Regions from separate parts of the Paenibacillus sp. FSL F4-0100 genome, predicted to be linked through region 2. Evidence: a T-box and tRNA genes for the amino acid it is inferred to sense, from the RefSeq annotation. Region 2 holds a T-box; the other regions hold tRNA genes.
The links. The T-box of region 2 lies ahead of metG (methionine--tRNA ligase). A T-box ahead of a tRNA ligase gene usually reads a tRNA of that ligase, here a tRNA-Met.

Region 1 (9,712 bases), 3.6 Mb from region 2:
GTAGACCTCTTCTTCCTTGAATACTTTACGGATTTCTTCGTTCAGCTTGGCAGCCGATTCCAGATCGTAGCCGAATGGCTTCTCGATCACAAGACGGTTCCAGCCTTCTCCGTCGAGCATACCGCCCTTCATCAGGTTAAACGATACGCTGCCGAACAACTCCGGTGCAAGCGCCAGATAAAACAAGCGATTACCCGGTATATTAAATTTCGTTTCCAATTGCTCCGTTTGTTCACGAAGCTCACGGAAACCGTCAATATTGTTAATATCTAAAGATTTATATTCAAAATGCTGTGCAAATGCATTCCATTCACTATCCTGTTCCGAACTGTATCGGCAGAATTCCTGAATCGAACGATACACGTCCTCACGAAACTCTTCCTGTGTGCGCGGACGCCGCGCCACGCCGATTACCGCAAAATCCTCATCCAGTTTTCCTTCACGATAAAGACTGTAGATCGCCGGAAACAACTTACGTCTTGCCAAATCACCAGTCGCTCCAAAGATGAAAAATACAGCTCCCGGTGTCTTCATTGTATCTAGATTTTGATTTTCAGCCATGGCTCCTCATTCTTTCTATGAATTATAGTGTATTTTTATGCATCGGCACATAACTCGATGTGATGACATTTTAGCATATTCATTTCAAGTATGCTATCTCATTCCGTATTTTTTCATCGGAGTTTCAGAAATCATTTTCAATATTCTATTGTAATGACGGGAAATCCGATCGTTATTCTACTACTTTTCTTCATCGAATCTTCATGCACTGCGATCTGCATATGAATCGGCGTGTCGCCACTCATCACAAAAGCACCAAGTGAAGGAACCTCATAAGAACGGCTTTGTGTTTTGTCATCTGCATAATCTTCAACGGAGCGAAGTAAGATTTTTTGGGCTATGGCCTCTTCTACTTGAGCCATTGTCCTATCAACGCTTGCGGTCTCCGTTGCATACCCTTGAATGGACGCATTCCATGTGTTCGGTATGCCGGCTTGCTTCATCATTTCTTGAATCTGCTGCTGTAGGGCCATCATTTCCCGTGTCTGCCCAGCCGCTTCTCCAACAAGCATGGCTCTGATATAACTATGGCCCTCCTTTGTGAGGGCCCAATCCAGATGCACGGATACACCTGAGAGCAAGCCTTCTGCTTGAAACACTTCATTTCCTTGAAGCTGGGACGTCGTAATTCCGGAGAGCCCCATTGTACGAGCCAGGTGCTCAGCTGCTGTCTTAGCTTGATCCTTAGGAACAGAATTTATCATTTCTCCTTGAATTTTTACCGTGAGCATTGCCGAAGGCTCCATATGTTCTTGCCCGAGCGCTGTCAGAAGCGTTAGATCGCTTTCTGCAGCTACCCCGGCTCCAGTTGTTCCATCGATATCTTTTTCTCCCGTTCCACCTGAAGCTGAAGTTGACGCTTCTCTCGTATGCGGAGCTGATTCATTTCGATTGCTTTCCGTTGTTCCTGCAAAACCCGCCATCATACCTGCTGCCCCGCACAGCAACAACATCATCACAATGATCTGTAAACGCATTTTCCGCATGGTCAGTCACGCCTCCCCGTTCGAATCTATCAATCTAGTAAAAAGGATGGCCTCATCTCCGCGGATTTATACCTCGCTTTTTTTAAAACATTCTTCTTCCGGCTTCCCTGTTCATAAATAAAAGACTCCCGATCCGGGAGTCTTTAAGCCTGATCTCTCAGTGTTTACATGGATATGTCATACCACAAGCAGCATCATGGACTGTTTTGTACCACGCCTAGCATGTTGGATCTGATTATGTCACGCTCGTCGCATAAAAAAAGAGCTGGCCTTCCTTACTCAGCCAGCCCATTTTTATAAGCGTAGATGGCAGCTTGGGTCCGATCCTCTACCCCCAGCTTGCCTAAAATATTCGTTACATGAAATTTCACGGTTTTGATGCCTATAATCAAATCATCAGCAATATCCTGATTCGACTTGCCCTGCGCCACCAGTCGCAGCACTTCCATTTCCCGGTCCGTAAGGTCGTTATGCGCCGGAGCTTCATTTTGCGGATGCCGGAATCGATTCATCATCTTGGAGGCAACCTGCGACTCCAGCACCGACTGCCCGCGTGCGGCTGCACGTATAGCATCAGCTACTTCAGAAGCACGGGATGTCTTCAATAAATAACTGAACGCACCTGCTTCAATAACCGGATACATCTTCTCATCGTCCAGATAGCTGGTCAGTACAATGACCTTAAGATTCGGAAACTGATTCATCAATTGGCGCGTCGTCTCGATTCCATCCATTCCGTCCATCACCAAGTCCATCAGCACCACATCAGGATGATATTCCTGCGCTAAGCGTATCCCTTCCTCGCCGCTGCCCGCTTCACCAACCACCTCGATGCCGTCCTCTGTACCAAGCACAGCCGCTAAACCGATCCGGACCATCTCATGATCATCCACCAGCAGCACCTTAATCGGCGTTTCCATCTACATCCCCCCGTTTACGTTCATCATTTATAAGTGGCACAACGATCTCAATTCGAGTCCCTTTACCCGGTGCTGTTATGAATTGTACCGAGCCCCCGATCTCCGTCACCCGTTCCTGCATCGTCGATAGACCATAGGAAGTCTGTTTCTTGTCATCCAATTCAAATCCGATCCCATCGTCCCGCAGCATTACTCGAACAGTATTCTGCCTGCGGTGAATCCGGATGTCCATTTTCTCCGCTTTCGAGTGTCTGAGGGTGTTCGACATGGCCTCCTGGATAATACGGAACAGATGATTTTCGATCCCTTTAAGCAAATGTATGTCATCGTCCATCTCAAACGTAATTTCCATAGGTACTTTAATCCGCAATTCCTTGATCAGATCCTTCAGCCCTTGCTCCAGTGCTTTCCCTTCGAGATAAACAGGCCGCAGATGAAGAAGAAGCGCTCTCATCTCGGACTGGGCCACAGCCGACATTTCCTCAATCAGAGCCACCTGGCGCTGCGCTTTGTCAAAATCCTTATCCAATGTCCTACCCACAGCGGTTGCCGTCATCGAGATGGCAAACAGCTGCTGAGAAACCGCATCATGAAGCTCGCGCGCCAGACGCTGCCTCTCTTCCACAATTGCTGTTACCCTGGCCTGCTCGGCAAGCTGGGCGTTATTCGTAGATAACCGCTGCAAAGATGAAACCTGATCCTCCCAGCGTTTGCTGATCTTCACCAGCTGTTCTCCAAGCCGTCCCACTTCGTCTTCGCCGATGTCCGGCATCACGTCCGTAAGGCTGCCTTTTTCCCAGTTCACCAGTGTTTCCCTTACAAGATCAACTCGTCGTTTTACCCGGTATCCCTGGAAGAAGCCATAGATCGCACCCAGCCCGATCGGCAGCAATACCAGAGTGATGCCGGCTTCGATCCGGTTCTTCCACGTCTCGAATGGTTGAAGATAACCATATGTATATAATAAATATAGGACAACGAGCATGACAACCAATCCCAGAAGGGTCCCCTCACGCATACTTCGGGTAATCATATTTGCTTTCTTTTCCGTTTCCACGGGGCAACCCTCCTGAATGGTTTACACAAGACATACGTTTATTATGTCATTTTTATATTCAAATCTCCGCCTAAATAGGAAACAATAAATTTCACTTTATATTCACTGGCCTCGTAATTGGGTGATATATACCGCACGCGGTTTAATATGCCGGTTTCCTTCCGGTCGTCCATATGAATCGAGCCAAACAGGATCGAGGCTTCGATCTCCACCCCATAATAGTCCGGGATCATCAGATCAATATCCCCCAGCATTCCATGGAACATAAGGACCGTTTGGCGTTCCTCCGGAAGCGCCAGGGACAGATCCACATCCGCTTCTCCAAGTACATGCCACACACTCAGACTGCGCATCACCCATGGAGTCCGGTCCCAATCAAAGTTAGACATAAAGTTCTGCTTCTGAACGTACTTTGTCGTGGTATGGGCTCGCTTGGACTTGCCATAAAAAATACCTAGTGATATCAAGCTGATGCCGATAATCAACATGAGATGCTCCAGCAGCAGCAGTACGGCACCTACTCCGAGCAGAATGTATCCCTTCTTCAAATGGCCTTGTCTGATCTGAAGGACACCTGCGAACATGAGTAACAGGGCGACAATGGTGAAGAAACCAAACCATCGGCCGAAAAGCATAATAAAACCCAAGCTGATTAAACCAACTGCTATCCAGCGGTTTCTGTCCATGTCGCACCTCCTTGATGACCAAGATATAAGCTCGGAAAAGCCATAGCAGTGAGACGTTCTCCACTGTATGGCTTTGCCTGTACTATACGACAATCTCATTCGTATAGCATATCATATGAACATGGTGTTCGAATACGGTTTAATCTTATTTTGCTGACTTGTTAAGGAATTACTCGGACTTCGAAGAATTCCCCATTTTGTTTTTCAAAGCTTGCAGCTGCTCATCAACTTTCAATTGCTTCTCAGCATCCACTGGGCTTGTGTATACTGCATTGTTAGGACGGTATGGGGCGCGAAGCACATCAGCTTCTGCTTCCAGTTGCATGATTTTTTCCTCCATGCGGTGGAAGCCCATCGAAGCACTACCGCTTTCGATCGTATGCAGGCTGCTCACTTGAGACATTTGCTTCTTCGCTTTAGCCATTTGAGCGCGAGCTACAAGCTCATTGCGCTTGTTGCGCATTTTGTAGAACTCGTCTTTCATTTCATGCAGCTGAGCTACAAGTTCTTTCGCTTGAGCCTCGGATTGCAGGTGCAATTCCACGTACTCGGTTTCTTTTTGATCGAAATAGATTTTTTCTTCAAGCAGCTTGCGAGCCACTTCTTCTTGACCATTTTTAAGAGCCAATTCAGCTTGAGCTTCACGTTGTGCCGCCATCTTCACAGCCTCATCGACGCGCTGCTTCATACGACGCTCGTTAGCCATTTGCTTCGCTACTGTTACCTCTGCTTCATGAATTTCTGCCTCCATGTCGCGCAGGTACTGGTTCAACATTACGATTGGATCCTCTACTTTATCCAGCAGTTCATTCACCGATGCTTTCGTCATATCCTTAATTCTTTTAAATACTCCCATGTTATTTATCTCCCTTCTCATAGTTCGAAAGTTTTTTCTTCAATTCTTCGATTTCTTTTTGCATTGCTTTTCTCTCAATATCCTTCATCATCGCATCCAGATCGGAATCCGCAGACGCGTTGTTTCTTGTGCCATTGGGACGGTCATATTTGGGGCCAAAACTTCCATGCTCATTAGGATAGCCTTGACGTCCATAAGCATCGTTATAGCTGTTGTAGCCTGGTCCCGGGCCCGGATGATCGTTGTAACGGTATCCGCCACCATGTCTTCCCTGTGGACCATACGGATCGTGATAGTACGGCTCCTTAGGTACTACAAGGGATGCAATCAGATAGATCAACAGCGTTGTACCGCCTGTGAAAAAGATACTGACTACAAATATGATTCTAAGTAGGGTAGATTCGACTCCGAAATGATCGGATATACCGCCGATCAACCCTGTGAACATCTTGTCTCGGGTGGAACGGTACAATCTAGTCATGGTTACTCCTTTCCGCTGTTATTCAGCTTTTGCTTCAGGCGGGCAAGTTCTTTTTCCAATACAGTGGAGACTGTTTCACCAGCCTGATCCATGTATTCCTGCCCCATGCGGCGTAAATCGCGAAGACTTCTGGCTTCCAGTTCCCAGTCGCTGATACGGTCTTCGAGACGATTGAACATCTTCGGTACATCAGGACCGCCGCCATAGGAGCCTGTACGTTCATTCATTTTTTGCTGAAGACGAAGGGTTTCCACTCGGGCAACATAATACTGACGTTTGCTGTATACCGTCTGATATTCCATCCGCAGCTCGCCGAGCTGCTCCTCGATTTCTTTTAACGATTCCAGGCTTGAGGACAACAGGCCTTGATACTGTTCAATCTTTTCCTCATAGATCAGCTTCTCCTGCAATGCCAGCTTGGCAAGATGTTCTTCACCGGCCTTCAGTGCAAGCAGTGCCTGCTCTTCGCGTTTATATCGCATGGTTTCTGCTTGATCCACCTGCTGCTTCAGCTGTCTGGAATGTACTTGACATTGCTGCTGCAGCTTCTCAGCCTCAGCAATGTCCTGTCTGGTTGAATGTAGGAACTGGTCGATCAATCGAACCGGATCCTGGCTCTGCTCGAGCTTTTCATTCAATGTTGCTACGGTTATGTCTCTTATCCGCCGGAAAACACTCATATTCGCTTAGCCCTCCTCATCTATCATGATCTGTTGTTTTTGCATGTTATTTAATGTAGTGGTTTTTATCAATAACGGGGTCTACCATTCTTCAATCGGGACACCCCGTAGATGATCAAGATGATTCCAAGGATCGGACCGATCAGCCAAGACAGTTTACCCATCAACCAGATCACACCGATACCGAGAATAACCCATCCCATCAAGGTGTTACCTCTCCGGATCCCGTAGTATCCCAAAGCGACCATCAGGATTGGAATTACAAGACTGAACAACCATCCAAGCAGAGGACCGAATACTCCCAGGAGAACCAAGATCCCTACACCAATCAACAGGATACTCATTCCATTTCCTTTTGAATTTCTCATTTATACACCGCCTTTCTGTTGTTTGATCGTTGTTTCATTTGTTCAACCTTATGACTCTATTCTAGGTAATTTCGAGTTTAACTAAAACGGCCTGGGGACGGTTTTTGCACCTAGACCTAAGGCGGGGCCTCCTATAGACCTGCGTCCAACCCTGCACTGGATCAATGATTCGATAAGCTGACCTGTGTGGATGAATCCTCCGGTATCCTTGCTTTTGTTTTACCTAATAAAGAGACGTGGTTTCTAATGTTAGTTTAGTTTGATGAGTATAGCTTCAGCTCTAAGGTGATAGTAGTAAAGCCCGTGGAACGGTAGGTTAAGGTAGCGGTAGGATGAAGCATGGGGCCGAATATGAAAATCATGAAGAAGGATAGCATAGTAAAGGAAATGAGATTGATCTAAGGAGGTTGCATCTCAGAAGTTTGCATAGGATTAAGGTGTATTGCTTGCGAGTAATAAAATGAAGTGACATAACACTTAAGCTCATCAAGATTAGCCTTTTATCATGAAGAGTAACGGATCTTCAGCTTAGCTGCTACCGAGCAACGAAGCTATCGATGTAGATGCAACGAAAAAAGGAATGCAGACGTTTATAGTCTACATTCCTTTTGGATGATGCCGGTGAAGGGACTCGAACCCCCACGGTTTCCCTCACGATTTTGAGTCGCGCGCGTCTGCCAATTCCGCCACACCGGCTTACTTTATGGCGTGCCCTAAGAGATTCGAACTCCTGACCTTTTGATTCGTAGTCAAACGCTCTATCCAGCTGAGCTAAGGGCACATAGTTTTGTTATGGAGGCGCCACCCAGATTCGAACTGGGGATAAAGCTTTTGCAGAGCTGTGCCTTACCACTTGGCTATGGCGCCAGAAATAAAAATGGAGCGGACGACGGGAATCGAACCCGCGACCCTCGCCTTGGCAAGGCGATGCTCTACCGCTGAGCCACGTCCGCAAACATAAAAATCAATGGCTGGGGATATAGGATTCGAACCTATGCATGACGGAGTCAAAGTCCGTTGCCTTACCGCTTGGCTAATCCCCAACATTTTTTAAAAAAACTATGGGGCGACCGATGGGTCTCGAACCCACGAATGCCGGAACCACAATCCGGTGCGTTAACCCCTTCGCCACGATCGCCATAATGTAATAGTTTTTTTAGAGAATAATCATAATGAAATAATGGGCGACCGATGGGTCTCGAACCCACGAATGCCGGAACCACAATCCGGTGCGTTAACCCCTTCGCCACGATCGCCAAGTTCATTATAAATATTCAATGGCAGGGGCAGCAGGAATTGAACCCACACCAACGGTTTTGGAGACCGTTGTTCTACCTTTAAACTATGCCCCTAAAAACTGGTGGAGGATGATGGATTCGAACCACCGAACTCGAAGAGAGCAGATTTACAGTCTGCCGTGTTTAGCCACTTCACTAATCCTCCAGAATGGTGCCGGCGAGAGGACTTGAACCCCCAACCTACTGATTACAAGTCAGTTGCTCTACCAATTGAGCTACACCGGCATATAAAGTTATAAAACGTACATGGTGGCTCGGGACGGAATCGAACCGCCGACACGAGGATTTTCAGTCCTCTGCTCTACCGACTGAGCTACCGAGCCTTAAAGCTCTTCGCGAACTTTGACGGAACCCAATATCGGATACTCATCTCATCCCAAAGTTATAAATAATGGCGGAACTGACGGGATTCGAACCCGCGATCTCCTGCGTGACAGGCAGGCATGTTAGGCCTCTACACCACAGTTCCATGAGGCATTATCGCTATCGCGATATAAATTGGTTGCGGGGGCAGGATTTGAACCTACGACCTTCGGGTTATGAGCCCGACGAGCTACCGAACTGCTCCACCCCGCGTCATTAAAAGGGTTGCTTGTATGGGTTCCCCGAAAAGTAATCGGAATTACTTGCGAAGCATGAGCTTCACTTTTTGGGGATAAATCATGGTGGAGGCTGAGGGGATCGAACCCCCGACCCTCTGCTTGTAAGGCAGATGCTCTCCCAGCTGAGCTAAGCCTCCATAACAAAGCGACTTTAATCATACCAAAATCTGATATAAGAAGCAAGTGTTTTTCAAAAGAAATTGGTGACCCGTAGGGGATACTCTCACTTCGTTCGAGACTGCGAAGCCTATACTTACGAAGTTATCCTCCGACGAACCGACGGGATTCTCATCCCCTGATGCAATAAAGAAAGTGGTGACCCGTAGGGGATTCGAACCCCTGTTACCTCCGTGAAAGGGAGGTGTCTTAACCCCTTGACCAACGGGCCTTGCTTGAAATAATAGTGGCGGAGAGAGAGGGATTCGAACCCTCGAGACGCTTTTGGCGCCTACACGATTTCCAATCGTGCTCCTTCGGCCAACTCGGACACCTCTCCATAAGTGGCTCCCCGAACAGGACTCGAACCTGTGACAACTCGATTAACAGTCGAGTGCTCTACCAACTGAGCTATCAGGGAACAATATTTAATTCAAGTGATTGATCACCTGAAAACTAGATACGAAACGAATTTGCGTGTTTTAGAATCCGTAGCATTTCCCCCATGCAATATCGGGGTCCCCGGAAAGTATTCGGCGTTGCTTCAAAGCTTCGCTTCACTTTTTGGGGTGTTTTTTGGATAAGCCCTCGACCGATTAGTATTGGTCAGCTCCATGCATTGCTGCACTTCCACCTCCAACCTATCTACCTCGTGGTCTTCAAGGGGTCTTACGAATTGGGAAATCTCATCTTGAGGGGGGCTTCACGCTTAGATGCTTTCAGCGCTTATCCCTTCCGTACGTAGCTACCCAGCCATGCTCCTGGCGGAACAACTGGTGCACCAGCGGTACGTCCATCCCGGTCCTCTCGTACTAAGGACAGCTCCTCTCAAATTTCCTACGCCCACGACAGATAGGGACCGAACTGTCTCACGACGTTCTGAACCCAGCTCGCGTACCGCTTTAATGGGCGAACAGCCCAACCCTTGGGACCTACTTCAGCCCCAGGATGCGATGAGCCGACATCGAGGTGCCAAACCTCCCCGTCGATGTGGACTCTTGGGGGAGATAAGCCTGTTATCCCCAGGGTAGCTTTTATCCGTTGAGCGATGGCCCTTCCAT
Region 2 (9,712 bases):
GGAAAGGATTGAACCATGCGTGGAACTCCATATTCCGTTTATGCGTTTCCTCGACCATGAAAGCTACCGGATCATACCCCGGATCAAGGCCTTGAATGCCTGTCAGCACCTTGGACCATGGCACTATAGTTGAAGGATACAATGCATCGCCAGCCGGACGTACCTGCACGTACACGGTATTAATGCCCACTTCCTGGAGCGAATCCAGCAAGGCGATGTAAGATGCCTTTTGCTGTTCTGCGCTGGTCTTTGTTTTCGGCCAATCCAGATTGAACACCGTGGATATCCAGGCCCCTCTGACTTCATCCCCCGTGGATACCGGTGGTGGAAGAACGACGTCCGTGCCTGTCGTTAGCGAGATGCGCTGTGCCGCTTGGTTCCATTCAACTTGCACACCCAGGTTCTCGCTGATAAACCGCAGCGGCACCATAACCCGGCCGGTCTTAACTTCAACCGATGCATCCAGCGGTATGGATGAGCCGTTCACAAGCGCGGTTTTGCTGCCGGATGTCAATTGGAGGCTCGAACCGTCCATCCCGATTGTTACAGTCTTTAACTTCTGATTCCAGGCTACCGAAGCGCCTAGGCCTTCACTGATAATCCGCGTAGGAACCATGGTTACGTTAACCTTCGGCAATATGTAAGGAGATACGTCACTGTTTAAGGTTACGCCGTCCAACTGAATACTGATTGGAGCTGCCTTCGCTTGCGCAGTTGGGACCACCGACGGGAGACACAATAATAACATAATGAGCACCAACAACCATCTACGAAGCTTCATTTCTATTAATCCTCCGAAAATATGAAATTTGCAGGTAATCTAACTTATTAGTATAACACTAGAAATATGACGATTCAGTTTAAAAAAGCATCTGTCACAAGCGGACAGATGCCACATTACGATTCGTTGACTAATTCATTATGAACGTCACGCAAATCCTGAAGTCGATTCTCATCGCGCTTGAAATACTCCACAAGCGTCTCAATTCTCATAATGGAATCCCAGCTTAAATGATGCTCGATTCCCTCAACATCCCTATAAATATTTTCATCCTGTACACCTATCATCTCAAGGAATTCCTCAAGCAAATGATGACGTTCCATGAGCCGTTTGCCCATTTTTTTGCCTTTGCTGGTCAAAACCAAACCACGATATTTTTCATAGATCAAATATTCGTCTTTGTCCAGCTTTTGAATCATTTTCGTGACGGATGAGGGGTGAACCTCCAAGCCTTCGGCAATATCCGAAACGCGCGCATATCCTTTTTCGTCGATCAACTTGTAGATGCGCTCCAAATAATCCTCCATGCTAGGTGTCGGCATCTTATTCCCTCTTTTCTATAATTACATAACCCGTGCAAAAAACTGTTTTACCTGCACTAGTAATGATACATGTTTTTGAGACCGGTTGGCAAGTCCTGGTCCAATCCTATGCCAATAATGACTTATAAATTGGACCAGCCTTCCCCCCAGCTTTAGAATTTAAGCCACTCCGGCGTAATGCCTTGCAGCCAAATCGTAATTTTGTACATTTGATCCGTGAATAGCAGAACCCCCATCAGAATCATCAATATACCGCCGACCTTCATCAAGATGTTTGAATACTTCAGAATCCAACGGGTGGAGCCAATGAAAAAGGCCAGGATAAAAAACGGTACTGCAAACCCCAAAGAGTAAGAGGTAATCAGCGGGAACCAGGTTCCCGGATCGGAAGCTGCCAGCGCGATGATGGCCGTTAAAATCGGTCCGACACATGGCGACCAGCCTGCAGCAAACCCGATGCCAAACAGAAATGTTCCTATGTATCCGGTCGGTTTGGATTTAAAATTGAATTTCCGGTCCTTCATTAAAAACTTGGGCTGGAAAATACCAATCAGCATAAGTCCCATCACGATGATAAGCAGCGCGGACAGCTGACGGATCAGGTCCTGATATTCCGTGAAGAACTCCCCAAATAGGCCAGCACCCCAACCGAGGGTATAATAAACGGCAGAAAATCCAAGGATGAACGCGAGTGTATGCGTCATGGTCCGGAATCGGACCTCCTTGCGGTTCTGTTCGCTCTTCAGGTCATTGACCGACATGCCTGTAATAATAGATAAGTAGGACGGGTACAGCGGTAAACAGCATGGAGATATAAAAGAAGCAAAACCGGCAGCAAACGCGATGCCGATATTAATATCAGCCATTTTATTTCAGAACCCCCTTATGTCGTAAAGCCCTTTTTGCCGACAAGCGTAATGATAAGCAAGCTGATTAGCAGCAGCACGATAGTCGCGCCAGGTGCCAAATTAAATATGCCTGCAAGCATCAGTCCCCCGATAACGGCAATTTCGGAGATGATAACCGATAATACGATGGAGCTTCGGAAGCTTCTCGCCAGCAATAAACTGATCGCTACCGGAATCACCAACAATGCGGAGACCAGAAGCGCACCCACAATTTTGATGGCGGTGCTTACGACAAGCGCAGTTAGTACGGTAATGATCATGTTCATCATTTTGACAGGCAGGCCGCTGACACTGGCTGCATCCTCCTCGAAGCTGAGCAGGAAAAACTCCTTGAAGAACATAACCACAACCGCAATGACAACGACGGTTACACCGCCCACCATATAAATATCGGTAGAATCCAGCGTATAAATGCTGCCAAACAAATAACTCATAACATCCGTATTATAGCCCATTCCCAAGGTGAAAAACAGCGAAGCAAGCGCAACGCCGCCAGACATAATAATGGCGATTGACAGCTCGGCATAACTTTTATAAGCCTTTCGCAGCTTCTCAATCGCAAACGAGGCCAGCACCGCAAATACAAGTCCTGCGGCAAGCGGATATACTTCGATCAGAAATCCGAGTGCCACACCCGCAATCGTGACGTGTGACAACGTATCGCCGATCATGGACAGTCTGCGCAGCACGAGGAATATCCCGATTAGCGGGGCTGTGATACCGATCAGAACTCCTCCGATCAGCGCCCGCTGAAAAAAATCGCTAAACAAAATATCAAGCAATGATAACGTCCCCTTCTCCTGCTTCAAAAAGTTTGTTTCTATACATTATACGAGCGAATGCTGCAGATCCACTTCTGCGCAGTTTTCGATATCATGAGAATGCCTTACAAAAAACTGAATTTTCCCGTTCTGCGATACCGGCGATTCTCCCAAGTAGTCTTTAACCATGTCCAAATCATGGGTAACCATCAAAAACGTCATGCGATGATGGGCATGCATATGGGTAATCAATTCAAAGAATCCGGCCTGGGTATCGGCATCAATGCCGATCGTAGGCTCGTCAAGTATGAGAAGATCCGGACGATTAATGAGCGCCCGGGCGAGAAAAACGCGCTGCTGCTGTCCACCGGACAGAGCGCCGATCCGCTTATCAGCAATATCCTGAATGCGCATCACTTCCAGAGCATCCTCACATTTCTGGTGGTCCAGACGGTTCAAACGGCGAAACATTTTCTTCCGATTATATAGCCCGGACATGACGACTTCGCGCACAGTGGCGGGGAACAGTGGATTAAACGAATTTTTCTGCGGAACGTACCCGATTCGCTCCCAGTCCTGAAACTTACGGATCGGCTGACCGAAGAGTTCGATAGACCCTTCCGCGGCAGGCAGCAATCCAACAATCATGCGGAGTAACGTGGTTTTGCCTGCCCCATTAGACCCGACAATACCTACAAAGTCCCGCTCTTTTATGGTGAAATTGAGATCCTTGATCACCTGTTGCTCGCGGTAATGAAAGGATACATCCTTGATTTGTACAATAGGTTGGTGGCAATCCTGTGCTGCCGGCTCCATAACCAGGCCGCCTTTCTCTCTGTAGTCTTTCTATCTAAATATATGAACATCATAAACGTTCATAACACGAAAGAAGAGGGGGATATGCTCCCCCATCTTCCTTATTGTAAAGCCTTCGTTAGATTTTGCAAATTTTTCTCCATCAGCGTGAAATAATTGTCACCGCCGCTTGCCTGCTCCTTCGTCAGTCCCTCCACGGGATTCAATACCAAGGTTTCCACGCCCGCTTCATTCGCCAGCGTTTTGGCAAGTTTATCCGATATGAGCTCTTCGAAGAAAATATATTTGACTTCCTTCTCTTTCACCGTTTTGGTCAGGTTTACTATATCCTGCGCTCTGGGCTCCGCGTCCGGCGAAAGTCCCATAATCGCATGCTGCGTCAAGCCATAATCCCGGCACAGATAGCCAAATGCCTGGTGGGAAACGACAATGTCTTTTTTCGGCATTTTGGACAACTCGCTTGTGAAATCGTTATCCAGTTTGACCAGCTTCTCTTTCAGGGCTTCAAAGCGCTGTTCGTAGCCGTCCCTATGCTCGGAATCCACCTCGACAAGACTATTCTTGATATTCTCTGCCATGACCAGTGCCGATTTCGGGCTTACCCATGTATGCGGATCCGTATGATGTGTGTCGGCGCTAGTCCCAGCGGCCGCTTCCTCGTGTTCATGGCCCGCATGGTCTTCTTCCGTGCCTTCCTCATGACTGTGATCGTGCTCTTCTTCGGTGCCTTCCTCATGGCTGTGATCGTGCTCTTCTTCATGAGCTGCTGCCCCGTGTCCATGACCATCGTCTCCCACGGCATCGATCAGCTTGATCCCGTGACTGACTTCAACCGGCTTAACTTGCGTATCTTTATCAAGTCCCTTCAGAAACCCAGGTACCCAGCCTTCCAATCCGGCACCGTTATAGAGAAACAGCTGGGCCTTGGAAGTATTCACGATATCCTGGCTGCGCGGTGTCCAATCATGCGGTTCCACACCCGTTGGCAGAAGATTTACAACATTGACGTCGTCCCCGCCAATTTCCTTCGTAAACTCATAGATTGGATAAAAGGTCGTAATGACGTTTACCTTGCCTTCGACAATGCTGCCGCCAGATTTACTTCCGCACCCCGACAGGATGAGTACCGCCAACAATATAGAGGTTACACTCCAGGTCCAACTATTAAGTTTACTTTCTCTCTTTCTCTTGTTCATGTTCATCTCCCATATCCGCTCCGTTCAATTAATCGTAATCTTTACTAACAAGATTATAAGAGCAGGCAAACATCATTGTCAACCAAATCGTAAAAATTACTATTAATTTTCAATAGAGATGTTATATCCCCCGTATTAAAGGAAAAAATAACGGCGTACCCTTTAACAGGGTACACCGTCTATCGCGACTTAATTCAATGAGAGAGCTTTTTATTTGACAACGGCGCCGTTAGGCATGCCATCCGGCACCGTTGCAAGCGTCAGCTGGTCGCCGTGGGAGGCAGCCAGAATCATACCTTGCGACATTTCACCTCTAAGTTTCACCGGCTTCAAGTTCGTTACGCAAATCACTTTGCGTCCGACTAATTCCTCCGGCTTGTAGAACTTCGCAATGCCGGATACCACTTGCCGCTGCTCAAATCCGAGATCAAGCTGCAGTTTGAGCAGCTTATCTGCTTTCTTAACCGGCTCAGCAGCGATTACCTGCGCTACGCGCAGCTCGACCTTGGCAAAATCCTCAATGCCGATTTCCTCTTTAAGCTCTACAGGCTCCTCCGTGCTTTCGGCGGACGAAGCTGCTGCCGAGGTCGTAGGTTCCTCCTGGGCGGCCTTCGTACCGCCTGTCATCGCCTCTGCGATGTAAGCCACTTCCTGCTCTGTATCCAGGCGTGGGAATATCGGCTCGCCCTTTTGAAGCTTCGTTCCAGCCGGTATGGCTCCGAACTGGCGTCCGCTTTCCCAATTCGTCCATTCGCCTTCCGCCAGACCGAGCTGATCCCACATTTTCTTCGGCGTACGGGTCAGGAACGGCTGCAGCAGGATCGATGCCACACGGAGCGTCTCCACCAAATGACTCATGACAGATGCCAGTTCATTTCGTTTGCTCTCGTCTTTGGCCAGCGTCCATGGCTGTGTCTCATCAATGTATTTGTTGCTGCGGCTGACAAACTGGCTGATCGCCGTCAGCGCAACCGAGAATTCCATATTCTCCATAGCGGTTTCGACTTTCTCATAAACCGACTTAGCTGCTTCCTCGATCGCTTCATCAAACGGCGTTACGCCAGCGGAGAAAGCCGGAACGACTCCGTCAAAATATTTATCGACCATGGCCACGGTACGGTTCAACAGGTTACCCAAGTCATTGGCCAGGTCGGAGTTCACCCGTTCCACGAAGCTTTCCGGCGTAAAGGTGCCGTCCGCTCCGAATGGAACTTCACGCAGCAGGTAATAACGAAGCGCATCGAGACCATACCGGTCAATCATCGTAACCGGATCGACCACATTCCCCTTGGACTTGGACATTTTCCCGTCCTTCATCAGCAGCCAGCCGTGAGCAAACACCTTTTTCGGAAGCGGAACATCGAGCGCCATCAGAATAATCGGCCAATAGATCGTATGGAAACGGACGATCTCCTTACTCATCAGGTGAACATCGGCCGGCCAGTATTTGTCATACAGGCTGGTGTCCTCCGTACCGTATCCGAGTGCCGTTATATAGTTCAGGAGTGCGTCAATCCACACATAGATCACGTGTTTTGGATCGCTCTTCACCTTCACGCCCCACTCATAGGTCGTCCGGGACACAGCCAGATCCTCAAGACCCGGTTTAATGAAGTTGTTGATCATCTCATTCTTGCGGGATACCGGCTGAATGAAATCAGGATTCTCCTCGTAATACTGGAGCAGGCGGTCCACATATTTACTCATGCGGAAGAAGTAACTCTCTTCCTTCACAAGCTCTACTGGTCGGCCACAGTCCGGACAGTTGCCGTTGACAAGCTGACGTTCCAGGAAGAACGACTCACAAGGCGTGCAGTACCAGCCTTCGTATTCACCCTTGTAGATGTCATCTTGCTTCAGCAGACGTTCAAATACCTCCTGCACAACCTTGGTGTGGCGCTGCTCCGTTGTGCGAATGAAATCTTCGTTGGATATGTCCAGCTTCTTCCACAGGTCTTTGATGCCTGCCACAATGTCGTCAACGAACTGCTGCGGGGTTTTCCCAGCCTCCGCCGCTTTGCGTTCAATCTTCTGTCCGTGCTCATCGGTCCCCGTCAAATAACGGACATCGTATCCACGAAGCCGTTTGTAACGAGCCATGGCGTCGCCGGCCACCGTAGTATAAGCATGGCCGATATGCAGCTTGTCGCTTGGGTAATAGATTGGCGTTGTAATATAAAACGTCTTTTTGTCTGCCATAGTAACCTTCCTTTACCGTGAAATTGATTGTTTGTACCAAGTAATCTCTTATTGAAAAACAGCAGTAAACAGCAAAAAACCCCCGTCCCCATGGGACGAGAGTTGTTCTCACGTGTTACCACCCAAATTCCCTGTCCCCTTACGGGTAACAGGCTCATCTGCCGTCATCCGGCCGTCCATTAACGCTGGCTCACGCCGCTTCTTTACGGCAGCCTTATTACCCGGACTGCAGCGCTCAAAAGCGGATCCTCCAAGACCATTTTCCGAAATTCGCCAAGACCGGTTTCCAGCTGCTCCGGCTCTCTGTTCAAGGCAAGCTTTTCGTACTTATCTCTTCCTCGGATATACCTATAATTTCTTACATTTTAATCAAACGGGCTGCGGTGTGTCAAGGTGAGTCGCGTTCCGTGGGATTGCTATGTCCAAAGACAGCATGCCATTCCGCTTCGTATCGATTAGGATGCCCCAAAAACGCTATTTCTCTGTCAATGAAGACGACACCTTATCCTTGCGCGGTGGAACCATGTCAATGCCGCCTGGATGAAACGGATGGCATCTTGCTATTCGCTTGGCCGCCAGCCAGGAGCCCTTCAGCGCGCCGTGTACCTCAATCGCTTCCAGTGCATAGGCTGAGCAGGTCGGGTAGAATCGGCAAGTCGCCGGTTTCAACGGAGAAATGAATTTCCGATAGAAGTGTATCGGCACCTTCACTACCCTACGTGCCGTGCTCATACCCGGCTGTCCCGCTTTCCTCCACTGGCTGGTGAAGTTTCCTTATCGGTATTGTCCTTGCCGCAGTCCCGGCAGTAGCCGAACACTTCGAACTTATGCTGAACCACCTGGAAATCATCCGGTGCATCGGTCAGCTGCATCGGGCAAAACGTAATCGGGTACGTCTTCTGGCACTGCAGGCAAATCATGTGATGATGATGATGCTCTTCGCTGCATCGTCCTCGAAACTTGATGCCTTCCTCGAACACTACCTGCTCCAATACACCGAGCTCGTACAATACCCGAAGATTCCGGTACACTGTATCAAAGCTCAAACCGCTGTACTTCCGGCCCATATATTCGTACACATCCTTGGCCGTCAAATATCCAGGATGTTCCCCAAACAATTTGGCAAGCGTCTTGCGCTGATCGGTAATGCGCAGCCCATGTTCCGACATGGCGTCGATGATCTGTTCCGTCGTAAGCATACGGAGGTAACCTCCTCTACTTGAAGATACTCTCTCCTTATAATGCCTGAAAAATAAGACAGCGTCAATGAAAGCGGTTGTGGATAGACTAAACCCCTGCAAGGTACTGCGCCGCTGGGACGCGAAACGCTTGGTATTTGACGAGCTCCCTTTATATCAGCCAACAAAAAGGACAACCCTAACCATGTGCTGGCTGTAAGGCTGTCCCTTTGTTATGAATAAATAATGGATTAGTTCTTCACTTGCGGAAGCGGCTGGAACAGGAAGTTGATTGGCAAGCTGCTTCCCGGCGCCGCCGTAAACAGGATTTCCACGGTCTGCTCGTAATTCCCCGTACGATAGAGAACGGCAGCTTCATTCGGTGCAGATATAGCGCCTCCGCTTGTATTCGGCGTCTGAATGATAGTTCCGTTCACCATCAGCGCACCCATGTACTTGCCTCCACGCGGATTCAGCGTGATCAGCGTATTGGGCGCTACGCGGTGCAGCTTGATTTTGTAAAGCACACCAAAGTTCCCGGCATTGGATTGATATGAACCGTTAATGCCGTCATACCCTTCCAGATTCGGATCGTTTGTCTTGTCACCGAGCGCTAGACGGGTAGGCGTGTTGCCAACCAGATCATGGGATTCAATGATCCGTGTCGAGTCCGGGTACGTTCCCCGGTTATGAACGCCATCGCTCGGATGGAGCTTCAGGTAAGGAAGCTTTTGAATCGGATCTTTGGCTTCATCAATCATGATGACATCATACCGGATCGGTGAATCCGAATAGAGATCAGCAAACATGGACAGCACCTGCTGATTCTTCAAGGTTTGCGCGCTCAAGTCTTGCAGAATGACCCGGCTTTCCCCAGGCGCGAGCGAGATCGTCTTGAATGAATCAGCTGATTGCATAGACTCGAGGTAGCGCTGAACAGCTGCTTTTCCCGTGGCAGTCGGTATATTAATCGGACCGCCTATTCCCGTATACTCGGTTGTCAGACGCGCTGTCATGGTGTTGATGTTAGTGGCGACGACGTACATCTTCATGTTCTTCCCGGTTGCGTTCAAGTGGTGGATCATGAATCGCGTGCTGGCATTGCCGACCTCGCGGTAGACGATACCCTCTTGATAGACGGTTTCCGGAGAGTTGCTGCGAATCAACAGATAAGGTTCGGAGCTTCTTGTAATCGGCATCAGATTCCATGTCGGCACAGCGGATCCGTCAAAGGTGTATTTGTCGCCGATGCCCGTAAACAATTGATTGAATTGATCACGCGTATACAATACTTCGCTCGTTACGTTGATAATCTTCTCGTATGAGCTGGT
Region 3 (9,712 bases), 590 kb from region 2:
GATAGGTGTTGCTCAATATAATGTGGGCATCCATAGCTTTTAGTTCTTCCGGACTCATGGTTTTTACCGTTGCCAATGTTCCCACAGGCATGAATGTCGGCGTATCGATCACGCCGTGCGGGGTGTGCACTCTGCCGAGCCTCGCGCCCGATTGTTTACACGTTTTAATATGTTCATAAGTAACAGCTGCTACCATTGTATTAACCAACCTCCGAATTAATAGATAAACATCGCGTCGCCAAAGCTGAAGAATCGATATTCCTTCTCAACAGCTTCCTTGTACGCCTTCATAATGTGTTCGCGTCCGGCCAGCGCACTGACCAACATCACCAGCGTGGATTTCGGCAGATGGAAATTCGTAATCAGCGCGTCCACAACGGTAAAAGCATATCCGGGATATATGAAAATGCTTGTCCAGCCGCTGCTCTCACGCAGCGGCTCGCCTTCCAGCGCCGATCCAACCGTCTCCAGCGTTCTGCAAGAGGTAGTCCCTACAGCGATAACCCTACCGCCGCGCCGCTTCGTTTCATTCAGCAGCTCAGCGGTTTCCTGGGAAAGGGAATAGTACTCTTCATGCATGACATGATCCTCAACCTGTTCCACGGACATCGGACGAAATGTCCCCAGCCCCACGTGCAGGGTAATGAAGGCGATGTCTACTCCCTTGGCCTGAATCTGTTCCAGGAGAGCTTCCGTGAAGTGCAGGCCCGCCGTGGGAGCGGCTGCAGATCCTTCATGCTTTGCATATACGGTCTGATACCGATCGCGGTCATCCAGCTTCTCCTTAATATATGGCGGAAGCGGCATTTGCCCCAGTTCATCCAGGATTTCTTGGAAAATCCCTTTATACGAAAAGGATAGGATGCGAGCACCCATCTCGCCTTCTTCCTCAATGATCGCTTTTAATTTACCGTCCCCAAAGGAAATTACGTTCCCTTTTTTCAGCTTCTTGCCCGGTTTCACAAGTGCTTCCCACCGGTCTTGCCCCATATTCTTCAGCAGAAGGACCTCTGCTTTGGCACCGGTGTCTTCCTTTGCACCGAACAATCGGGCCGGTATGACCTTGGTATCGTTTAATACGAGTGTATCCCCCGGATTCAGGCTGTCTATAATGTCCGCAAACGTTTGATGGCTTATATATCCGTTCTCTTTGTCCAGCGTGAGAAGCCTGGAAGAGCTTCGATCAAGCAGTGGCGTCTGCGCAATTAAGTGTTCGGGTAATTCAAAATCATACAAATCCACATTCATGTCGTTCAGTCCTTCGTAATAGTCGTGTTGCGGTAATAGTGTTGGAGTATCTGCTTGTAATCATACCCTTCATCTGCCATTCCTTTGGCACCCCATTGGGACATGCCCAGTCCGTGGCCTAAGCCTTTACCGGTAAATTTAAAGCCGGAAGAGCTTTCAATCACACGTGCTTTCCCCGTTCCATTCATCACAACGGTACCGGAACCTTTGACATTTCCGTTACCGCTCCCTGAGATAACGGATATCGTTTGGCCGCTTGAAACCGTTGATACCGCACCATTCGCGCTCAATACAGTATAACTTCCGGTCGATTCAATATCAAACAATGTGCTTGGCAGTCCGTTAAAAGCCGAGCGGAACATATCCGGATATTTTACGTCCAGCACTTGACCGTTGGCTTTCACCGTAAGGGCACGTCCAGAAGGGCCTCGCTCCGTTACATCCAGCGAAGTAATAGAAGCAGGCAGGCTGTTAGTGGTTTTTCCTTTTAGAGAGGACAGTAGTTGATCCGAAGTATACGGACCGCGAACCCAGTCATAGCTGTTGGATTCCGCCACTTTCTCAAGGACGACAGCCGTTTCTCCTGGATTCATCTTGCCTACAGGCTCAACGTTCGATTGGATCAATGGCAATGGGCGTACATTCGTATCCTTGGCGGTAACGGTCATATAGAGGAGCCCTGCCGATGTTTTGTTGCCGGTTTCCTTCACATTGTCCTCACGTACATAGCCTGTAGCGCCACTCGGAAGAAGTACATGATACCAAGATTTAAGCGCTGCTTGGGATGAGGAATCTCCAGTGCTTTCCACCGCGGCAAACAGATCGTTACGGTTACCCCACACCTCGGTGGAGTCCGCCGTCATTCCTCCGCTATTGGAGGAGAACACGGTTTCCACTATTTTGCCATCTTTCATGACAACTTCGCCGTCAGTTGCATCCACTGCCTGAATAATGCTTGGATACTCATAGGCGGTCCCATAATAGGCCTGGCTTAGCGTTGTGTCCACGACATGGGCTACTTCGAACTTATTTCCTTGGAAGAGCGCATAACTGCGTGCCGCTACAGCCTGTGCTTTCAGCGCTTCAACACCCCAAGTAGATGGCACCTCGGCTCCAACGACGGAATACAGGTACTGCTGGAACGGCAGTTCATTGACGAGATACAATTGACCGTTCTTTTGTCCGATCTCCAAAGCGCCTCGATAGGAGCGATCCGATCGCTCCTTCACATTCGTTCCGGCACCTGAGCTTCCTTCTACCCGCAGAACCGACTGACCACCTGACAACATATAATGCTGTGTCTCTTGAGGAGTCGCCAGGTTCAGGCTTACATCTCGTCTCATCATCAGACCCGTGGTTGCGGCATTCATTTCAACGAGGGCGCCGGATATTGGAGCAGCTTCCTGTCTGACTGCAGCCAGATCGGCTGTGTTGGCTGCCTCGCCTACCCAAACCTCATAAGCGGATGCACCTCCGTTAGGTACCACAACATTGAAGGCATCCATGCCGGCATTTGCATACGTCTTACGTACAGACTCCGCCTCAGCCTCCGATCCGTACGATCCCGCAGACAAATGCAGTCCGCCTTTAACAGAAGGCGTTTGACCATTCAGATATGCAGCTACCGTCTTCGCAGTTCGCGTTGCCGCGTCCACGGCCGCTTTCTCTGTCCCATACATACCGGCATATAGTTTGTATACATTGCCGTCTGCAAACAGCGTCGGTTTGTCATTCGTCGCCTCCAGTTTTTTTGCCGCTTCCGAAGCCGTTTTCCAATCCGTGGTCTCGAGCACCTTGACGCGGTATGTATCCACACTCATTCGGACCTGCTGGTTTGCTGGAATGCTCATCAAAGTCTGCTGAGCACCGGATACAAGCAGCGATGTCGTCAGAGCCTCAGCGGATTTCAGCGTAACGGCATTGGTTGTTGATTTATACTGACTTCCCAGATCCAAAAACATCGCAACTCGAATCGTATCTATTGAAGGAGCGGCCGCATGTACTGCAGGCGCGCTCCATAAGGTTCCGGCAACAGCCAGTGACAAGAGTCCCTTGGTGGTCCAACCGAATAATGATTTCGTCCAGTTCCTATCCATTTAAGTCTTTCCTCCTGTAGCTATTAGGATTTGGTATGAGTGTAATGATTCTATAATCTAACGACGATCTTCAGGGAAGGGAATACCTAAATGTTGATAAGCTGTGGGCGTTACAACCCGTCCCCGGGGTGTACGCTGCAAGAAACCGATCTGCAGGAGATACGGTTCATAAACATCTTCAATGGTTTGGCTTTCTTCTCCAATGGTTGCCGCGATGGTATCCAGACCTACAGGTCCCCCACGGAAGCTTTTGATCATGGCGTTCAACATTTTATGATCAATAAAGTCCAGTCCCATCGGATCGATCTGCAGCATTTTCAGCGCTTCCTGAGCAATGCTTGGCGTTATCATGCCATCTCCTCGAACCTGGGCATAATCACGCACCCTTTTCAAGAGACGGTTGGCAATTCGGGGCGTCCCGCGCGACCTCAGGGCAATCTCTTCTGCTGCCTCTCCTAATATCTCGATCTCCAAAAGATCCGCATTGCGTGACACAATGTAACTCAGCTCGTCCACCGTATAGAATTCCAGACGGCTTACCACGCCAAAACGGTCCCTAAGCGGCGCAGAGAGCAATCCAGCCCGGGTAGTGGCGCCAATTAAGGTAAACGGTGGCAAATCCAGACGTACCGAGCGTGCGCTTGGCCCTTTCCCGATCATAATATCCAGCGCAAAATCCTCCATCGCCGGATACATCACTTCCTCTACCGTCCGGTGCAGCCGATGGATCTCATCAATAAACAGGACATCTCCTTCCTGCAGATTAGTGAGAAGTGCAGCCAGATCCCCCGGTCGCTCGATTGCCGGACCGGAAGTCGTACGGAGATTAACGCCAAGCTCATTGGCGATAATATTCGCCAGTGTCGTTTTGCCGAGTCCCGGAGGACCGTACAACAACACGTGGTCAAGCGCTTCGTTACGCATTTTTGCCGCTTCGATATATACCTTGAGATTTTCCTTAACTTGATTCTGTCCTATATATTCAGCCAAATAGCGTGGACGCAGGCTAAGCTCGACAGCCTGTTCGTCCATCATTAGATTGGCGGAAATAATTCGATCGTCCATCTATATAAACTCCTCTCCTGCAGCGATTCTCTATCTAACCAGCGAATAGCTGCTGCAGTGCCCGCTTCATGAGCACATCGACGGATTCGCCGCTTGCGCCGGAATCCTTGATCTTGAGCCAGACCTTGTCCAGCTCGCTATCCGTATAACCAAGAGCCTTCAATCCTTCACGTGCCTCAGACCACGCCGAGCCGTCAGCTTCCGGCTCAGGCTCCTGAATGGCAAAAAGACCTGTCATCATGCTCGCATTTCCGAATCCCTCAAGCTTGTCCTTCAGGTCCAGAATCATGCGCTGCGCTGTTTTCTTACCGATTCCCGGAAGCTTGATTAAGAAGGATACATTCTCCTGGTAGATGGCGGAAACCACATGATCCGGTGATCCCCCGCCCAATATGCCGAGCGCCACACGCGGACCGATACCCGAGACTTCGATCAGTTTACGGAACAGCTTCTGTTCCTCCCGTGTCGGAAATCCAAACAGCAGGATGGCATCCTCACGGACATGATGATGGGTAAACACCGTGATGGTTCCTTCGGTTTTGGCAAAAACATACGGATTCGGACAGAACACCCGATATCCTACCCCATGAACATCCAATACAATATATTCACTCTCTAAGTGGACTACCTGTCCCCGTAAAAAATCGATCATTTTCGCAATACCTCATTTAACTTGGAATTCAGTGTATAGGAATGCGCGTGACAGATCGCTACAGCCAATGCATCCGCCACATCGTCAGGTTTGGGAATGCTCTGCAACTTCAGGAACATCCTGACCATCTCCTGTACCTGTTTCTTCTCGGCCTTGCCATAGCCGACGATCGCCTGCTTCACCTGCATCGGCGTATATTCTGCAATCGGGAGCCCGCGCTGGACCGCAGCCAGGATAAGAACTCCTCTGGCCTGGGATACGGACATCGCCGTGGTTACGTTGCGGTTAAAAAACAATTTCTCGAAAGCAACGGCCTCAGGCTCATATTTATCAATAAGCTGCTGCATGCCTTCGTACACGTGTTGCAGCCTCTCTTCATCCGGTGTATGGGCTTCCGTCTGGATACAGCCATACTGTACCGGTGTAACTTTACTTCCAACCTTATCTACAAACCCGAAACCTACAATCGCAATCCCGGGGTCGATCCCTAAAATGCGCAAACCAATCTCTCCTCTGATGAAGCGAACATATGTATCGTTCTCTCATTATAACAAAAGATCGACCTCTGTTGAGGAAAAACTTTGATCCTTTAAGCAACCGTTACGTATCCACTATATTGAGACCGCTGACATCCCCCTCCAACGCAAAAAAACTGCCCGGAAAATTTCCGGGCAGCAGCATTTTCAGTCACCAAGCGACAAAGCAGGGACAATTTTAAGGGGTCGGGTTCATGACATTCTCAGCCATATCCCGTGCATAATCGCTAAAGGTTGACAGAACACTGTTATACTCTTCCATATCTTGGATTCGAATACCTTCTTCAAGCTGCTTGATCACATCTTTGGGCAAAGAAGACTCCATCGAACCGACATCCAGCTGAAAGAAGGTCCGCATCACTTTCTCTTCTTCCGGTGGGCCATCAAACAACGTTAAGTTTCCTTTGGAATCGATACTCATATAAGCTTGCCTCTTACAGGTGGGGGAGAGGTCGGATACGGTGTGCTCCAGCCAAACTACTCCTTTGTTATCCAAGCGTCCCTGCCATAAAGGATTTTTATTCATCAGTTCATAAATACCGTCCGCCGTAAGCTTACCCATATCCTGCTCTTCGATGCCACATACATAAGTGATGCGAACATGAACATGCTTCTTTCCCTTCGAGGTATTCAGCTTCTGCATAAATTCCCTCTGATCCTGCCGGCGTTCTTCCAACTTATCATCCGCGATCTGCAAGTAATGCATCGTTTCTACGGCCAGTGGCGTTTCGTCGGATGCAGCAGTGAGCAGCTTATGCATCTGATCCTTTATATTCTGGCCGGTCCATATCATGATACCTGCGATCAATAGGATTGCACAGGGCCAAATCGCGCGTCTCCAGCGTCTCCACCGTTTTCTGAACAGCTTCTTAAAGAAATGAAAAACACTCAAGGTTATCCCCTTCTATTCAATGTTTTTCATATTGTGACCGGGAAGCTGCCAAATTATTCAGTTCCGCTTTTGCCATTAGCATCATTTTCAATCCATAACAAAGAAAGACTGCTTTCAGTTACACTGAAAGCAGTCTTTCGATTCGAATCGGGATGACACGATTTGAACATGCGACCCCCTGGTCCCAAACCAGGTGCTCTACCAAGCTGAGCTACATCCCGTTAATTAATGCCGGTGAAGGGACTCGAACCCCCACGGTTTCCCTCACGATTTTGAGTCGCGCGCGTCTGCCAATTCCGCCACACCGGCACAATGAAATTTCATATAGAGTAAGCAATTTAGTTTAAAAAATGGCACGCCCTGAGAGATTCGAACTCCCGGCCTTTTGATTCGTAGTCAAACGCTCTATCCAGCTGAGCTAAGGGCGCAAAATGGAGCGGACGACGGGAATCGAACCCGCGACCCTCGCCTTGGCAAGGCGATGCTCTACCGCTGAGCCACGTCCGCAATGTAAATATGTATTCCGTCTCAAGCTCTCTTGGTAAAGATGGTGAGCCATGAAGGACTCGAACCTTCGACACCCTGATTAAAAGTCAGGTGCTCTACCAACTGAGCTAATGGCTCTTATTACTAAGAGTAAAGAATGGCGGAACTGACGGGATACTCTCTCTTCGTTCGAGACTGCGAAGTCTATGCTAACGAAGATGATGCTTCGACGAACCCATGATGGATTCTCATCCCTGAAGCTTATAAGAATGGCGGAACTGACGGGATTCGAACCCGCGATCTCCTGCGTGACAGGCAGGCATGTTAGGCCTCTACACCACAGTTCCATGAGGCATTATCGCTATCGCGATATAAAATTGGTTGCGGGGGCAGGATTTGAACCTACGACCTTCGGGTTATGAGCCCGACGAGCTACCGAACTGCTCCACCCCGCGTCATTAAAAGGGTTGCTTGTATGGGGTCCCCGAAAAGTAATCAGAATTACTTGCGAAGCATGTGCTTCACTTTTTGGGGATAAATCATGGTGGAGGCTGAGGGGATCGAACCCCCGACCCTCTGCTTGTAAGGCAGATGCTCTCCCAGCTGAGCTAAGCCTCCGTCTGGAATGTTGTTAAAGATAAGGGTGACCCGTAGGGGATACTCTCACTTCGTTCGAGACTGCGAAGTCTATGCCTACGAAGTTACCCTCCGACGAACCGACGGGATTCTCATCCCCTGATGCAATAAAGATAGTGGTGACCCGTAGGGGATTCGAACCCCTGTTACCTCCGTGAAAGGGAGGTGTCTTAACCCCTTGACCAACGGGCCATATATGCAGTCCTTGCTGGCGGAGAGAGAGGGATTCGAACCCTCGAGACGCTTTTGGCGCCTACACGATTTCCAATCGTGCTCCTTCGGCCAACTCGGACACCTCTCCATAAGTGGCTCCCCGAACAGGACTCGAACCTGTGACAACTCGATTAACAGTCGAGTGCTCTACCAACTGAGCTATCAGGGAACAATATTTAATTCAAGTGATTGATCACCTGAAAACTAGATACGAAACGAATTTGCGTGTTTTAGAATCCGTAGCATTTCCCCCATGCAATATCGGGGTCCCCGGAAAGTATTCGGCGTTGCTTCAAAGCTTCGCTTCACTTTTTGGGGTGTTTTTTGGATAAGCCCTCGACCGATTAGTATTGGTCAGCTCCATGCATTGCTGCACTTCCACCTCCAACCTATCTACCTCGTGGTCTTCAAGGGGTCTTACGAATTGGGAAATCTCATCTTGAGGGGGGCTTCACGCTTAGATGCTTTCAGCGCTTATCCCTTCCGTACGTAGCTACCCAGCCATGCTCCTGGCGGAACAACTGGTGCACCAGCGGTACGTCCATCCCGGTCCTCTCGTACTAAGGACAGCTCCTCTCAAATTTCCTACGCCCACGACAGATAGGGACCGAACTGTCTCACGACGTTCTGAACCCAGCTCGCGTACCGCTTTAATGGGCGAACAGCCCAACCCTTGGGACCTACTTCAGCCCCAGGATGCGATGAGCCGACATCGAGGTGCCAAACCTCCCCGTCGATGTGGACTCTTGGGGGAGATAAGCCTGTTATCCCCAGGGTAGCTTTTATCCGTTGAGCGATGGCCCTTCCATGCGGTACCACCGGATCACTAAGCCCGACTTTCGTCCCTGCTCGACTTGTAGGTCTCGCAGTCAAGCTCCCTTATGCCTTTGCACTCTTCGAATGATTTCCAACCATTCTGAGGGAACCTTGGGGCGCCTCCGTTACTCTTTAGGAGGCGACCGCCCCAGTCAAACTGCCCGCCTGACACTGTCCCCGTACCGGATTACGGTACCAGGTTAGAACCTAGATACGATCAGGGTGGTATCCCAACGTCGCCTCCACACAAGCTGGCGCTCATGCTTCAAAGGCTCCCACCTATCCTGTACAGATCGTACCCAAATCCAATATCAAGCTGCAGTAAAGCTCCATGGGGTCTTTCCGTCTTGTCGCGGGTAACCTGCATCTTCACAGGTATTAAAATTTCACCGGATCTCTCGTTGAGACAGCGCCCAAGTCGTTACGCCATTCGTGCGGGTCAGAATTTACCTGACAAGGAATTTCGCTACCTTAGGACCGTTATAGTTACGGCCGCCGTTTACTGGGGCTTCGGTTCACAGCTTCGGATTGCTCCTAACCGCTCCCCTTAACCTTCCAGCACCGGGCAGGCGTCAGCCCGTATACTTCGCCTTACGGCTTCGCACAGACCTGTGTTTTTGCTAAACAGTCGCTTGGGCCTTTTCACTGCGGCCCCCTCGGGCTATTCACCCTACCGAGGCACCCCTTCTCCCGAAGTTACGGGGTCATTTTGCCGAGTTCCTTAACGAGAGTTCTTCCGCGCGCCTTAGAATTCTCTTCTCGCCTACCTGTGTCGGTTTGCGGTACGGGCACCTTCACCTGACTAGAGGCTTTTCTTGGCAGTGTGAGATCATGACCTTCGCTACTATAATTTTCACTCCCCATCACAGCCCAGCCTTATCGATGTGCGGATTTGCCTACACATCAGCCTCACTGCTTGGACGGACATCCATCAGTCCGCGTCACTACCCTCCTGCGTCACCCCATCGTTCATAACGGTTTACGGTGGTACAGGAATTTCAACCTGTTGTCCTTCGATTACGCCTTTCGGCCTCACCTTAGGTCCCGACTTACCCTGAGCGGACGAGCCTTC

Region 1: it has a tRNA-Met gene. The T-box ahead of metG (methionine--tRNA ligase) is inferred to sense a tRNA for this amino acid. The anticodon was not compared.
Region 3: it has a tRNA-Met gene. The T-box ahead of metG (methionine--tRNA ligase) is inferred to sense a tRNA for this amino acid. The anticodon was not compared.

Annotation. Positions count from the first base shown of each region.
Region 1 covers NZ_CP150303.1:6,625,067-6,634,778, forward strand. The annotation lists gene zwf (glucose-6-phosphate dehydrogenase) at 1-561, opposite strand, end outside; gene MHH48_RS30175 (YwmB family TATA-box binding protein) at 699-1,547, opposite strand; gene MHH48_RS30180 (response regulator transcription factor) at 1,823-2,467, opposite strand; gene MHH48_RS30185 (sensor histidine kinase) at 2,451-3,524, opposite strand; gene liaF (cell wall-active antibiotics response protein LiaF) at 3,566-4,210, opposite strand; gene MHH48_RS30195 (PspA/IM30 family protein) at 4,380-5,066, opposite strand; gene MHH48_RS30200 (PspC domain-containing protein) at 5,068-5,547, opposite strand; gene MHH48_RS30205 (PspA/IM30 family protein) at 5,550-6,227, opposite strand; gene MHH48_RS30210 (hypothetical protein) at 6,296-6,595, opposite strand; tRNA gene MHH48_RS30215 (tRNA-Leu) at 7,212-7,291, opposite strand; tRNA gene MHH48_RS30220 (tRNA-Arg) at 7,300-7,376, opposite strand; tRNA gene MHH48_RS30225 (tRNA-Cys) at 7,389-7,462, opposite strand; tRNA gene MHH48_RS30230 (tRNA-Gly) at 7,474-7,548, opposite strand; tRNA gene MHH48_RS30235 (tRNA-Gln) at 7,564-7,638, opposite strand; tRNA gene MHH48_RS30240 (tRNA-His) at 7,658-7,733, opposite strand; tRNA gene MHH48_RS30245 (tRNA-His) at 7,779-7,851, opposite strand; tRNA gene MHH48_RS30250 (tRNA-Trp) at 7,874-7,947, opposite strand; tRNA gene MHH48_RS30255 (tRNA-Tyr) at 7,954-8,038, opposite strand; tRNA gene MHH48_RS30260 (tRNA-Thr) at 8,043-8,118, opposite strand; tRNA gene MHH48_RS30265 (tRNA-Phe) at 8,141-8,216, opposite strand; tRNA gene MHH48_RS30270 (tRNA-Asp) at 8,286-8,362, opposite strand; tRNA gene MHH48_RS30275 (tRNA-Met) at 8,393-8,469, opposite strand; tRNA gene MHH48_RS30280 (tRNA-Val) at 8,557-8,632, opposite strand; tRNA gene MHH48_RS30285 (tRNA-Glu) at 8,809-8,883, opposite strand; tRNA gene MHH48_RS30290 (tRNA-Ser) at 8,900-8,991, opposite strand; tRNA gene MHH48_RS30295 (tRNA-Asn) at 8,997-9,072, opposite strand; rRNA gene MHH48_RS30300 (23S ribosomal RNA) at 9,228-9,712, opposite strand, start outside.
Region 2 covers NZ_CP150303.1:2,542,351-2,552,062, reverse strand. The annotation lists gene MHH48_RS11220 (family 10 glycosylhydrolase) at 1-781, opposite strand, end outside; gene mntR (transcriptional regulator MntR) at 898-1,323, opposite strand; gene MHH48_RS11210 (cytochrome c biogenesis protein CcdA) at 1,476-2,189, opposite strand; gene MHH48_RS11205 (metal ABC transporter permease) at 2,207-3,013, opposite strand; gene MHH48_RS11200 (metal ABC transporter ATP-binding protein) at 3,059-3,808, opposite strand; gene MHH48_RS11195 (zinc ABC transporter substrate-binding protein) at 3,910-5,004, opposite strand; gene metG (methionine--tRNA ligase) at 5,215-7,203, opposite strand; T-box leader at 7,292-7,551, opposite strand; gene yidD (membrane protein insertion efficiency factor YidD) at 7,678-7,935, opposite strand; gene MHH48_RS11180 (Fur family transcriptional regulator) at 7,932-8,402, opposite strand; gene MHH48_RS11175 (copper amine oxidase N-terminal domain-containing protein) at 8,633-9,712, opposite strand, start outside.
Region 3 covers NZ_CP150303.1:1,952,828-1,962,539, reverse strand. The annotation lists gene tgt (tRNA guanosine(34) transglycosylase Tgt) at 1-196, opposite strand, end outside; gene queA (tRNA preQ1(34) S-adenosylmethionine ribosyltransferase-isomerase QueA) at 217-1,248, opposite strand; gene MHH48_RS08570 (SpoIID/LytB domain-containing protein) at 1,254-3,344, opposite strand; gene ruvB (Holliday junction branch migration DNA helicase RuvB) at 3,402-4,409, opposite strand; gene ruvA (Holliday junction branch migration protein RuvA) at 4,444-5,061, opposite strand; gene ruvC (crossover junction endodeoxyribonuclease RuvC) at 5,058-5,561, opposite strand; gene MHH48_RS08550 (BofC C-terminal domain-containing protein) at 5,776-6,489, opposite strand; tRNA gene MHH48_RS08545 (tRNA-Pro) at 6,637-6,710, opposite strand; tRNA gene MHH48_RS08540 (tRNA-Leu) at 6,719-6,798, opposite strand; tRNA gene MHH48_RS08535 (tRNA-Arg) at 6,841-6,917, opposite strand; tRNA gene MHH48_RS08530 (tRNA-Gly) at 6,922-6,996, opposite strand; tRNA gene MHH48_RS08525 (tRNA-Lys) at 7,038-7,113, opposite strand; tRNA gene MHH48_RS08520 (tRNA-Asp) at 7,246-7,322, opposite strand; tRNA gene MHH48_RS08515 (tRNA-Met) at 7,354-7,430, opposite strand; tRNA gene MHH48_RS08510 (tRNA-Val) at 7,518-7,593, opposite strand; tRNA gene MHH48_RS08505 (tRNA-Glu) at 7,729-7,803, opposite strand; tRNA gene MHH48_RS08500 (tRNA-Ser) at 7,821-7,912, opposite strand; tRNA gene MHH48_RS08495 (tRNA-Asn) at 7,918-7,993, opposite strand; rRNA gene MHH48_RS08490 (23S ribosomal RNA) at 8,149-9,712, opposite strand, start outside.